One region of the Methylibium sp. T29 genome, then DNA from elsewhere that is predicted to be linked to it. Evidence: riboswitches for the same ligand, from Rfam matches in the RefSeq annotation. Region 1 holds a riboswitch; the other holds the start of a gene.
What was found. A riboswitch is a leader RNA that binds a small molecule or an ion and turns the genes downstream of it on or off. The one in region 1 is predicted to bind S-adenosylhomocysteine.

Region 1 (5,635 bases):
GCGAGCGATCCGGTGCCGGCGCAGGTGCTGATCGAGCGGCAGCTCGGCAATGCCGACAAGGCACTGGGCCTGCGCGGGCGCGACACCGCGGCGCGACCGGCGGTCACACGCTACGACCTGGGGCTGCTCAACGTCGACTCGCGCTTCGAGCTGCCGCGCATCGTCGAGGCCCTCCAGCGCCGCGGCTGCGGCACGCTGTGCCTCTACGGCCCGCCGGGCACCGGCAAGACGGCGCTGGCCGAGCACATCGCCCACGCGCTGCAGCGTCCGCTCGTGGCGAAGCGCGCCTCGGACCTGGTGAGCAAGTACGTCGGCGAGACCGAACAGAACCTCGCGCGCATGTTCGACGAGGCGCAGCGCGAGGGCGCGGTGCTGCTGCTCGACGAGGCCGACAGCTACCTGCGCAGCCGCCAGCGTGCCGAGCGCAACTACGAGGTGACCGAGGTCAACGAGATGCTGCAGGGCATGGAGCGCTTCGGCGGCGTGTTCGTGTGCACCACCAACCTGTTCGACGAGCTCGACGAGGCGGCGCTGCGGCGCTTCTCGTTCAAGATCCGCTTCAAGCCGCTGGAAGCGCCGCAGCGCGAGCGCATGTTCGTCGCCGAGGCGCTGGGCGGCGATGCCGCCGCGCTGACCGCGGAGCAGCGCACCCGGTTGGCCGCGCTGGACGTGCTGACGCCGGGGGACTTCGCGGCGGTGCAGCGGCAGGTCGAGCTGCTGGGCGACGTGTTCGAGCCCGACGGTTTCCTTTCGCAGCTGGAGGCCGAGCACCGCGTGAAGCCGGGCGTGCGCGAGCGCCGCAGCATCGGCTTCGTGCGCTAGGGCCTGCTAACGCTACCGGAGGGCTTGCGCCCGAGCTGCGTAGGCCGCAGGGGTAGGCGCGAGGGAGGCGGCGTGCTGTTGCACGCAACAACTGAGCAACGCCGCCCTGCGGCCTGCGCAGCTCGGGCCCGAAGGGTGATCCCAGGAAACGGGCGCCCTCGGCGTTGCCCATGCTCGCCGGGGGCCGACCCCGGCTGCGCTGTGCGCCTTGATGGCGTCCGTTTCCTGGGTCACGCGAGCCCTCCGGTAGCGTTAGCAGGCCCTAGCTTCGTCAGTAGGTGCATCGGTCGGCCTTCCTACAATCGGGGCATGAGTGCCCTGCCCTATACCCGTGCCGCCCAGTTGCCCGAGCTGCTGAAGCAGCGCATCCTGATCCTCGACGGCGCGATGGGCACGATGATCCAGCGCTACAAGCTCGGCGAGGCCGACTACCGCGGCGAGCGCTTCAAGGACCACGGCAAGGACCTGAAGGGCAACAACGAGCTGCTGCAGTTCACGCGGCCCGATGTCATCACCGAGATCCACGAGGGCTACCTCGCGGCCGGCGCCGACCTGATCGAGACCAACACCTTCGGCGCGACCACGATCGCCCAGGAAGACTACGGCCTGGCGCCGCTGGCACGCGAGATGAACGTGGTGGCGGCCCAGCTCGCGCGCGCCGCCTGCGACAAGTTCAGCACGCCGGACAAGCCGCGCTTCGTGGCCGGCGCCTTCGGCCCGACGCCGCGCACCGCGAGCATCAGCCCCGATGTCAACGACCCGGCGGCGCGCAACGTCAGCTTCGACGAGCTGCGGGCCGCGTACTACGAGCAGGGCGAGGGGCTGCTCGAGGGCGGCGCCGACCTCTTCCTGGTCGAGACCATCTTCGATACGCTGAACGCCAAGGCGGCGATCTTCGCGATCGACGAGCTGTTCGAGAACACCGGCGAACGCCTGCCGGTCATCATCTCCGGCACCGTCACCGATGCGTCGGGCCGCATCCTCAGCGGCCAGACCGTCAGCGCCTTCTGGCATTCGGTGCGCCACGCGCATCCGGTGGCCGTGGGGCTGAACTGCGCGCTCGGCGCGACGCTGATGCGGCCCTACATCGAGGAGCTGTGCAAGGCCGCGCCCGACACCTTCATCTCCTGCTACCCGAACGCCGGCCTGCCCAATCCGATGAGCGACACCGGCTTCGACGAGACCCCGGCGATCACCGGCGGCCTGGTCGAGGAGTTCGCGCGGGCCGGCTTCCTGAACATCGCCGGCGGTTGCTGCGGCACCACCCCGGATCACATCGCCGAGATCGCCCGGCGCGTCAGCGCCTACCGGCCGCGCGCACGGCAGGAGCGCTGGATCAGCGAGTTGAGCGAAGAGGCCGACGGCGATCTGCAGACGGCCTGACGGCGCGCGGCCGCCGGGCCTTCGCGCACATCGGCTGCATCACTTGCCGGCCGGGCGGTCGCTGACCAGCAGTTCCAGTCCGGCGCCTTCGGCCCGGCCCAGGCCCACGATGCGCGAGATCGGCACGCCGCGGCCCACGAGGTAGTCGCGCACGCTGGCGGCGCGGTCCTGGACGATCCGGCCCGAGACCTTGTCGTCGGCCGGGGCGCCGATCTGCAGTTCAGTGGTCGCCGCGTGCGGCTTGAAGCCGGTCGCGAACTGGTCGAGCACTGCGGCCAGTGCCGGCTTGACGGCGGTGCGCTGCGGGTCGAAGGCATGCTTGGTCGGCACCTCGACACGCAGGCGGTGGTCGCCGGTGCTGTCGACGACGACCGGCGTGCCCTTGAGCGCGTCCCTGAGGCGCAGGCGCTGGGCCTCCAGCGCCGGTGACAGGCCGGAGCCGAACAGGCCGCCGAAGCCCGAGCTGCCGGAGCCGGGGGTGCCGGGGGCTCCCGGGCGGCTGGCGCACCCGGCCAGGGCGAATGCCAGGCAAAGCAACCCGGCCGTGTAGGAAGGAGAGAAGAGAGAGAAGCGTGTCATGCCGGGCATTGCACCCGGGCCCTGCGTGCCGCACAAGGGGGACGGCCGGACTGCGGAGGGGTATTGGGTGAGGCTTTGTAAACGCGGGCGCGCGTAAAATCGTCGGTGCTCGAGGAGCGTTGCGACGGTTGCCCAGGCTTTGGGACGACCGCCAGGCTCGGGCCGGCGGCACCGCGAGGGCTGCCCTGCAACGGCGCTCACCCCTCCGCCGACCGGCGGGCTGCGGGTGGGCCGCAGCACCGGCGCGGCGCGTCTTTCGGTGAACTGCCATGTCGACAGCTGCTGCTCCTGATTTCTCGAACGTGCCGCCGATGCGCCTGTCCGGCCTGGAGCCGGTGGCCATCGGCGAGCGCTCGCTGTTCGTCAACATCGGCGAACGCACCAACGTCACCGGCTCCAAGGCCTTCGCGCGGATGATCCTCGGCGGGCAGTTCGAGGAGGCGCTGGCCGTGGCGCGCCAGCAGGTCGAGAACGGCGCGCAGGTGATCGACATCAACATGGACGAGGCCATGCTCGACAGCAAGGCCGCGATGGAGCGCTTCCTGAAGCTCATCGCCTCCGAGCCCGAGATCGCGCGCGTGCCGATCATGATCGACAGCTCGAAGTGGGAGGTGATCGAGGCCGGGCTGAAGTGCATCCAGGGCAAGGGCATCGTCAACTCGATCTCGATGAAGGAAGGCGAGGACGCCTTCCGCCACCAGGCGAAGCTGGTGCGCCGCTACGGCGCCGCCGCCGTGGTGATGGCGTTCGACGAGCAGGGCCAGGCGGATACCTTCGCGCGCAAGATCGAGATCTGCGAGCGGGCCTACCGCATCCTCGTCGACGAGGTGGGATTCGCGCCCGAGGACATCATCTTCGACCCCAACATCTTTGCCATTGCGACCGGCATCGAGGAGCACGACAACTACGCGGTCGATTTCATCGAGGCCACGCGCTGGATCAAGCAGCACCTGCCGGGCGCCAAGGTGTCGGGCGGCGTGTCCAACGTGAGCTTCAGCTTCCGCGGCAACGAGCCGGTGCGCGAGGCCATCCACACGGTCTTCCTGTACCACGCGATCCAGGCCGGCATGGACATGGGCATCGTCAACGCCGGCATGGTGGGCGTGTATGACGACCTGGACGCCGAGCTGCGCGAGCGCGTCGAGGACGTGGTGCTGAACCGCAAGCCGGCCTACAAGCCGGGCGAGGCGCAGCTGTCGCCGGGCGAGCGGCTGATCGAGATCGCCGAGCGCGCCAAGGGCGCGGCCAAGGACGACAGCACCCGCCTCGCGTGGCGCGCCGGCACCGTGAACGAGCGGCTGTCGCATGCGCTGATCCACGGCATCACCGACTTCATCGTCGTCGACACCGAGGAGGCCTGGCAGGCGATCCGGGCCGACGGCGGGCGGCCGCTGCACGTGATCGAGGGGCCGCTGATGGCCGGCATGAATGTGGTCGGCGACCTCTTCGGCCAGGGCAAGATGTTCCTGCCGCAGGTGGTGAAGAGCGCGCGCGTGATGAAGCAGGCGGTGGCGCACCTGCTGCCCTATATCGAGGAGGAGAAGAAGGCGCTGATCGATGCCGGCGGCGAGGCCAAGGCCAAGGGCAAGGTGGTGATCGCGACGGTGAAGGGCGACGTGCACGACATCGGCAAGAACATCGTCACCGTGGTGCTCCAGTGCAACAACTTCGAGGTCGTCAACATGGGCGTGATGGTCGCGTGCCAGGACATCCTCGCGAAGGCCAAGGTCGAGGGCGCCGACATCATCGGCCTGTCGGGCCTGATCACGCCCAGCCTCGAGGAAATGCAGCACGTGGCTGCCGAGATGCAGCGCGACGACTACTTCCGCGTGAAGAAGATCCCGCTGCTGATCGGCGGGGCCACCTGCAGCCGGGTCCACACCGCGGTCAAGATCGCCCCCAAGTACGAAGGCCCGGTGGTCTACGTGCCTGACGCCTCGCGCAGCGTGGGCGTGTGCAGCGAGCTGCTGAGCGACGAGCGGGCCGCGAAGTACATCGAGGAACTGAAGGTCGACTACGACAAGGTGCGCCTGCAGCACGCAAACAAGAAAGCCACGCCGATGGTCTCGCTGGCCGCGGCACGGGCCAACAAGACGCCGATCGACTGGCGCGGCTACGCGCCGCCGCAACCGAAGTTCGTCGGCCGCCGCGTGTTCAGGAACTACGACCTGGCCGAGCTCGCGCAGCAGATCGACTGGGGCCCGTTCTTCCAGACCTGGGACCTGGCGGGCGCCTTCCCGCAGATCCTGCGCGACGAGGTGGTCGGCGCCGAGGCGCAACGCGTGATGAGCGACGGCAAGCGCATGCTGCAGCGGCTGATCGAGGGCCGCTGGCTGCAGGCGCACGGCGTGATCGGCCTGTACCCGGCCAACACGGTGAACGACGACGACATCGAGATCTACACCGACGAGACGCGCCGCGAGGTGCTGATGACGTGGCACGGTCTGCGCATGCAGACCGAGCGGCCGGTGGTCGACGGCGTGAAGCGGCCGAACCGCTGCCTGGCCGATTTCGTCGCCCCGAAGTCGAGCGGGCTGGCCGACCACGTCGGCCTGTTCGCGGTGACCGCCGGCCATGGCGTCGACAAGAAGGAGGCGGCCTTTCTGGCCGACCATGACGACTACTCCGCGATCATGCTGAAGGCGCTGGCCGACCGGCTGGCCGAGGCCTTTGCCGAGCGCATGCACCAGCGCGTACGCACCGATTTCTGGGGCTACGCGGCCGATGAGGCGCTCAGCACCGAACAGCTGATCGCCGAGCAGTACCGCGGCATCCGCCCCGCACCTGGCTATCCGGCCTGCCCCGACCACACCGTCAAGCGCGACATGTTCCGCGCGCTGCAGTGCGAGGA
Region 2 (6,668 bases), on a different contig from region 1:
CGCCGCGGGCGACTGGCCCGCGCCCTCGGCGGCGGCGCTCAGGCTGCCGGCCTCGACGATGCGCACGAAGGTCGCCATGGCTTCAGCCGGTCCATCGCCCGCCTTTCGTCTGTGCGCCGGGCGCAATGGTGTTGTCAGCGCGACGGCATTGGCGCGGCACGGTCGGCTGCCGACACTGACGCTCATCGCCCGCCCCTCGCCGTCCGCCCCGATGAGCCTCGCCGCCGCCGTCTCCCCGCCCCGCGCCGCACCGGCCGAAGCGTCGCACGCGCCGGTCCGCCTCGTCGCTTACGACCACGTCGGCATCCGCGTCAGCGACCGCCGACGCGCGCTGGCCTTCTACGAAGCGCTGGGCTTCGTCGAGCGCGCCCGCTTCCCGGGCCACGAGGCCAACGAGATGGAGAGCGCCGACGGCGTGCGCATCAACCTGATCTTCAACGCGGCGCGCCGGCCGGGCGCACGCAACGCGCTGCTCGACGAGCCGGTCAAGCTGCCCGGCATCACCCACCCGGCCTTCGTGGTCGACGACCTGGCCGCGCTGCAGGACTGGCTGCAGCGGCAGGGCATCGCGATCACCGAAGGGCCGCGGCGGCTCGGCCCCCGCCGGATCGCGCTGTTCATCCGCGACCCGGACGGCAACGTCCTCGAATTCGACCAACTGATCCCCCAAGGAGACACGGCATGAAGCTCTACGACCTGGAACTGTCCGGCAACTGCTACAAGGTGCGGCTGTTCGCGGCGCTGGCGGGCATCGACCTGGAGATCGTGCCGGTCGACTTCCTCGGCGGCGCGCACAAGCGGCCGCCGCTGACCGACCTCAACCCCTGGGGCGAGCTGCCGATTCTGGTCGATGGCGAGCGGGTGCTGCGCGACTCGCAGGCGATCCTGGTGCACCTGGCGGGCAGCTACGGCGGCGCCGCCTGGTGGCCGGCCGAGGCGCCGCTGCAGGCCGAGATCGTGCAGTGGCTGTCGACCGCGGCCAACGAGATCCAGAACGGCCCCGCGTCGGCGCGGCTGGTCGACCGCTTCGGCTACACGCTCGACAAGGCCGACACGCTGGCCCGGGCGGCCCGCATCCTGCCGCTGCTCGATGCCCACCTGGCCGACCACGCCTGGCTGGCGATCGGCCGACCGACCATCGCCGACTGCGCGATGTACCCGTACGTCGCGCTGGCGCCGGAGGGCGGGATCGACCTCGCGCCGTACCGGCACATCGCGCGCTGGATCGAGCGCGTCCGCGCCCTGCCGGGCTACCGGGCGATGCCGGGCACCTGAGCACGGCGGCCGGCCCGAGACCCTGCCGCGAACCGGGGATGGCGGGCAGACCGGCTAGAATCCGCCCACTTTCGAGGAGCGTTGCAACTCCCGCCCGGGAGCCAGGCTCGAAAGTCATCCCCCGATGCAACGGCGCTCACCCGCAGGCCCCCGCCGCCGGTGAGCACACCCTCTCCTGCGGCGTCCTGCGGTTTCCTGAATCACGGAGACCCGTCCATGAGCGCCGTCCTCAAGCCCACCCCCACCCACGATCACCACGTTGCCGACCTGTCGCTCGCCGACTGGGGTCGCAAGGAAATCAAGATCGCCGAGACCGAGATGCCCGGCCTGATGGCGATCCGCCAGGAATTCGCCGCAAGCCAGCCTCTGAAGGGTGCGCGCATCACCGGCTCGTTGCACATGACGATCCAGACCGCGGTGCTGGTGGAAACGCTGCAGGCGCTGGGCGCGCAGGTGCGCTGGGCCTCGTGCAACATCTTCTCCACGCAGGACCACGCCGCCGCCGCGCTGGTGGCGGCCGGCACGCCGGTGTTCGCCTACAAGGGCGAGACGCTCACGGACTACTGGGACTACACCCACCGCATCTTCGACTTCGGCGCCAAGGGAACGGACGGCGAAGGCCCAAACATGATCCTCGACGACGGCGGCGACGCGACGCTGCTGATGCACCTGGGCCAGAAGGCCGAGAAGGACCCGTCGGTGATTTCCAAGCCCACCAGCGAAGAGGAGACCTGCCTGTTCGCCGCGATCAAGGCCAAGCTGGCGCAGGACCCGACCTGGTACACGCGCAAGAGCGCCCAGATCATCGGCGTGACCGAGGAAACCACCACCGGCGTGCACCGCCTGAACGAGATGAGCGCGAAGGGCACGCTGCTGTTCCGCGCAATCAACGTCAACGACTCGGTGACCAAGAGCAAGTTCGACAACCTGTACGGCTGCCGCGAGTCGCTGGTCGACAGCATCAAGCGCGCGACCGACGTGATGATCGCCGGCAAGGTCGCCTGCGTGGCCGGCTACGGCGACGTGGGCAAGGGCTCGGCGCAGGCGCTGCGCGCGCTGAGCGCCCAGGTGTGGGTGACCGAGATCGACCCGATCAACGCACTGCAGGCCGCGATGGAAGGCTACAAGGTCGTGACGATGGAGTACGCCGCCGACAAGGCCGACATCTTCGTCAGCGCCACCGGCAACAAGAACGTGATCCGCTACGAGCACATGGCGGCGATGAAGGACGAGGCCATCGTCTGCAACATCGGCCACTTCGATAACGAGATCGACGTCGCCTCGCTCGAGAAGCTGAAGTGGGACGAGATCAAGCCGCAGGTCGACCACGTCGTCTTCCCGGACGGCAAGAAGATCACGCTGCTGGCCAAGGGCCGCCTCGTGAACCTGGGCTGCGCCACCGGACACCCGAGCTTCGTGATGAGCTCGTCGTTCGCCAACCAGACCATCGCGCAGATCGAGCTCTTCACGAAGAGCGCCGACTACCAGGCCGGCAAGGTCTACGTGCTGCCCAAGCACCTGGACGAGAAGGTGGCGCGCCTGCACCTGAAGAAGGTCGGCGCGATGCTGACCGAGCTGACTGACGAGCAGGCTGCGTACATCGGTGTCAGCAAGTCCGGTCCGTACAAGGCCGACACCTATCGGTATTGACACCCACCCCCGTTGCGGCTGCGCCGCTCCCCCTCGAAAGGGGCGACGCTGGCGGGCCGGCGGAGCCGGACCCGCGGCGTCCACTCGGTTCTATCTCATGCCAAGAGTTGATCAGTTGATTGTCCAGCGTGGGCTTGCGCCGACGCGTTCGGCGGCGCAGCGGTTGATCGACCGTGGCGCGGTCGAGCGGCGCGCGGCGGTCGACTGGGTGCGGCTGCGCAAATCCGGCGAGGACCTGCCGGAGGCCACCGAGCTGCGCATCACCGACGACGCCGAACTGCGCTGGGTGTCGCGCGCCGGGCTCAAGCTCGACGGCGCGCTGGCGCAGTGCGGCCTGGCGGTGACCGGCGTGACCGCGCTCGACGTCGGCCAGAGCACCGGCGGCTTCACCGAGGTGCTGCTGGCGCACGGCGCGGCGCACGTGGTGGGCGTCGATGTCGGTCGCGGCCAGCTGCATCCCTCGCTGCGCGGGCATGCGCAGGTCACCGTCCTCGAAGGCATCAACGCCCGCGGCCTGACGCGCGAGGCGCTGGGCACGGCCATGCCGGCCGGCGGCTTCGGCCTGGTCGTCGCCGACCTGAGCTTCATCCCGCTGACCACCGTGCTGCCGGCACTGGTGCCGCTGCTCGCGGCCGACGGCCACCTGCTCGCGCTGGTCAAGCCGCAGTTCGAGCTGCAGCCCAAGGACATCGGCAAGGGCGGCCTGGTGAAGAGCGCCGCCTCCTACGCGAGGTGCAGCGCAAGCTGCGGGCCACCTGCGGCGAACTGGGCCTGGACGTGACGGCGTGGCTGGACAGCGTGGTCGCCGGCGGCGACGGGAACCGCGAATTTTTCATCTGTGCCGTGCCTGCGGGCCGGCGGCTGGAGTCAGACACATGAGCGACACACCTTCCCTGAAGCTGCCGGTGCCGGTGAGCTTCGAGTTCTTCCCGCCCAACACCGAGGCCGGCAGCGAGAAGCTGAAGACCGTGGTGCGCGAGCTGGGCAGCGCGGCCCCCGAGTTCTTCAGCGTGACCTACGGTGCCGGCGGCTCGACGCGGGACCGCACGCTGTCGACGGTGCGCGACATCGCCGCACTGGGTTTCGAGGCGGCGCCGCACCTGTCGTGCGTCGGCTCGACGCGCGCCGGCATCGCCGAGATCCTGGCCTCCTACCGCGCGCAGAACATCCGGCGCCTGGTCGCGCTGCGCGGCGACCTGCCGAGCGGCACCGCGACGGCCGGCGAGTTCCGCTACGCGAACGAGCTGATCGCCTTCGTGCGCGAGACCCAGGGCACCGACCTGCGCATCGAGGTGGCCGCCTACCCCGAGTACCACCCGCAGCAGCGCTACGCGCGGCGCGACCTGCAGCACTTCGCCAACAAGATGAAGGCCGGCGCCGACGCGGCGATCACGCAGTTCTTCTACAACCCCGACGCCTACTTCCATTTCCTCGACGAGGTGCGCGCGCTGGGTGTCGACGCGCCGATCGTGCCGGGCATCATGCCGTTCCACAACTACGCGCGCATCGCGCAGTTCGCGATGCGCGACGGCATCGAGATCCCGCGCTGGGTGGCCCTGAAGATGGAGGGCTACATGGACGACGCCGCGTCGATCCGCGCCTTCGGCATCGAGGTGGTGTCGCGGCTGTGCGAGCGGCTGATCGCCGGCGGTGCCCCGGCCATCCACTTCTACACGCTCAACCAGTCGGCGCTGACGCTGGAGGTCTGCCGCCGGCTCGCGTCGGCGCGCGGCTGAAACGCGCGCGGCGCGCTCAGACCACGCGCACTGCCGCCGGGTCGAAGTCGGGCTTCGGCGGCTTGAGCTTCATGCCCGCCAGCGCCTGCGCGACCAGCGTCGCGATCATCAGGTTGCGGTTGCTCTTGCTGTCGGCCGGCACCACGTGCCAGGGCGCGCAGGCGGTCGAGGTGGCCGCCAGCGCGGTTTCGTAGGCGGCCAGGTAGGCCCTCCACTTCGAGCGCGTCTCGAGGTCGCCGACCTGGAATTTCCAGCGCTTGGCGGGGTCGTCCAGACGCGCCTGCAGCCGTTCGCGCTGCTCGTCCTTCGAGATGTGCAGGAAGCACTTGACGAGGGTCGTGCCGCTGTCGTGCAGCAGGCGCTCGAAGGCGTTGATGTGGGCCAGCCGGCGTTGGCGCTCGGCGGCGTCGATCCAGCCTTCGACGAAGGGCACCAGCACGTCTTCGTAATGGCTGCGGTTGAACACCACCACCTCGCCGGCGCGCGGCACCACCGCATGCACGCGCCACAGGAAGTCGTGCGCGCGCTCCACCTCGGTGGGCGCCTTGAAGGCCGCCACGCGCACGCCGAGCGGGCTGCACTGGCGGAACACCGAGCGCGCGGTGCCGTCCTTGCCCGAGGTGTCCATGCCCTGCAGCACCAGCAGCAGCTTGGGCGGTCGGCCGGCACTGCCGTTGGCGTAGAGCAGGTCCTGCAGGCGGTCGATCTCGATCGCCAGTTCGGCGAGCCGCGCATCGTCGGCCTCGCGGCTGCTGCTGGCGGCCGGCCGCGCACCGGGGTCGATGTCCTTGAGCCGCAGCTTGCGGCCGACGCGGTAGGTCTTCAGGTAGGCGGTCGAGCGGGCCATCGCGACTCCTGGGAAGGCGGTGCGGCGACTGTAGCGCCGCGTGCACACCGCGACGCGTCGGGTTGATCTGCCTCAGAAAGCCGCAGCGGCTTCAACGCTGCGCGCCCGCGCGCTTGAGCCAACGCAAGCCGCGGCGTCCCGCCACGCACTGCAATGCACGGGCGGGAAGCTCCCCGTGCATTCCGGAGTGAAGCTCATCATGAAGAAGAAGACCCTCGCCGCCCTCGCCCTCGCCGCCCTCGGTGGCGCCGCGGCCGCCGCACCGACCGGCGGCGACTGGCTGGTGCGCGTGCGCGCGCTGCACCTCGACCCGGCCAACAAGGACAGCACCGGCGTCGGCCTGGCCATCGACAGCAAGACCTTCCCCGAACTCGACATCAGCTACTTCTTCACGCCGAACTGGGCCGCCGAACTGGTGCTGACCTATCCGCAGAAGCAGGACGTGAGTGCCTCCGGCACGCGCATCGGCAGCCTCAAGCACCTGCCGCCGACGCTGTCGCTGCAGTACCACTTCCTGCCCGGCGCGGCGGTCCAGCCCTACCTCGGCGCGGGCATCAACTACACGCGCTTCTCGTCGGTCGACTTGCCGGCGCCGTTCAGCATCGAGAAGAACAGCGTGGGCCTGTCGGTGGGTGCCGGCGTGGACGTGCCGCTCGGCGACCGGCTGGTGCTGAACCTGGATGTAAAGAAGGTGCAGATCCGCACCGACGTGTCGGCTGCGGGGGTGAAGGCGGGGACCTTCAAGGTCGACCCGGTGCTGTTCGGCGTCGGGCTCGGCTGGCGCTTCTGAGGCGGCGCGCGATCAGTCTTCGCGCGACCAGGCGACGCCGTCCTCGGTGAGCATGGCGTCGAGCGGGATGTCGTGCGGCTCGCCCTCGAGCCAGTCGATGTAGCCGTGCCGGTAGCCGATGCCGACCGTGAACGGCCGCGGCTCCAGGGCCGCCAGCGTGCGGTCGTAGAAGCCGCCGCCGTAGCCGAGCCGCAGGCCCTTCGGGCCGAAGCCGACGCAGGGCACCAGCAACAGCGTCGGCATCACGAGGTCGGTGCCCTTGGGCTTGGGGGATGTCGTAGGCATCCTCCTCCATCGGGCAGCCGGGGTACCACTGGTGGAAGCGCAGCTGCTTGGTCTGGCGGTTCATCACCGGCAGGCCGATCCGGCG

Region 2: it holds a riboswitch for S-adenosylhomocysteine, as region 1 does, so the genes downstream of both, ahcY (adenosylhomocysteinase) here and metH (methionine synthase) in region 1, are expected to answer to the same signal.

Annotation. Positions count from the first base shown of each region.
Region 1 is NZ_AZND01000199.1:473-6,107, reverse strand. Features, by position in the region: partial or broken gene x551_RS17245 (ATP-binding protein) at 1-822, shown strand, start outside; gene x551_RS17240 (homocysteine S-methyltransferase family protein) at 1,132-2,205, shown strand; gene x551_RS23660 (hypothetical protein) at 2,245-2,784, opposite strand; S-adenosyl-L-homocysteine riboswitch at 2,890-2,990, shown strand; gene metH (methionine synthase) at 3,096-5,635, shown strand, end outside.
Region 2 is NZ_AZND01000170.1:718-7,385, reverse strand. Features, by position in the region: gene x551_RS16205 (VOC family protein) at 212-685, shown strand; gene x551_RS16200 (glutathione S-transferase) at 682-1,275, shown strand; S-adenosyl-L-homocysteine riboswitch at 1,343-1,420, shown strand; gene ahcY (adenosylhomocysteinase) at 1,492-2,925, shown strand; partial or broken gene x551_RS16190 (TlyA family RNA methyltransferase) at 3,023-3,804, shown strand; gene metF (methylenetetrahydrofolate reductase [NAD(P)H]) at 3,801-4,661, shown strand; gene x551_RS16180 (polyphosphate kinase 2 family protein) at 4,678-5,508, opposite strand; gene x551_RS16175 (OmpW family outer membrane protein) at 5,708-6,298, shown strand; partial or broken gene x551_RS16170 (5-formyltetrahydrofolate cyclo-ligase) at 6,311-6,668, opposite strand, start outside.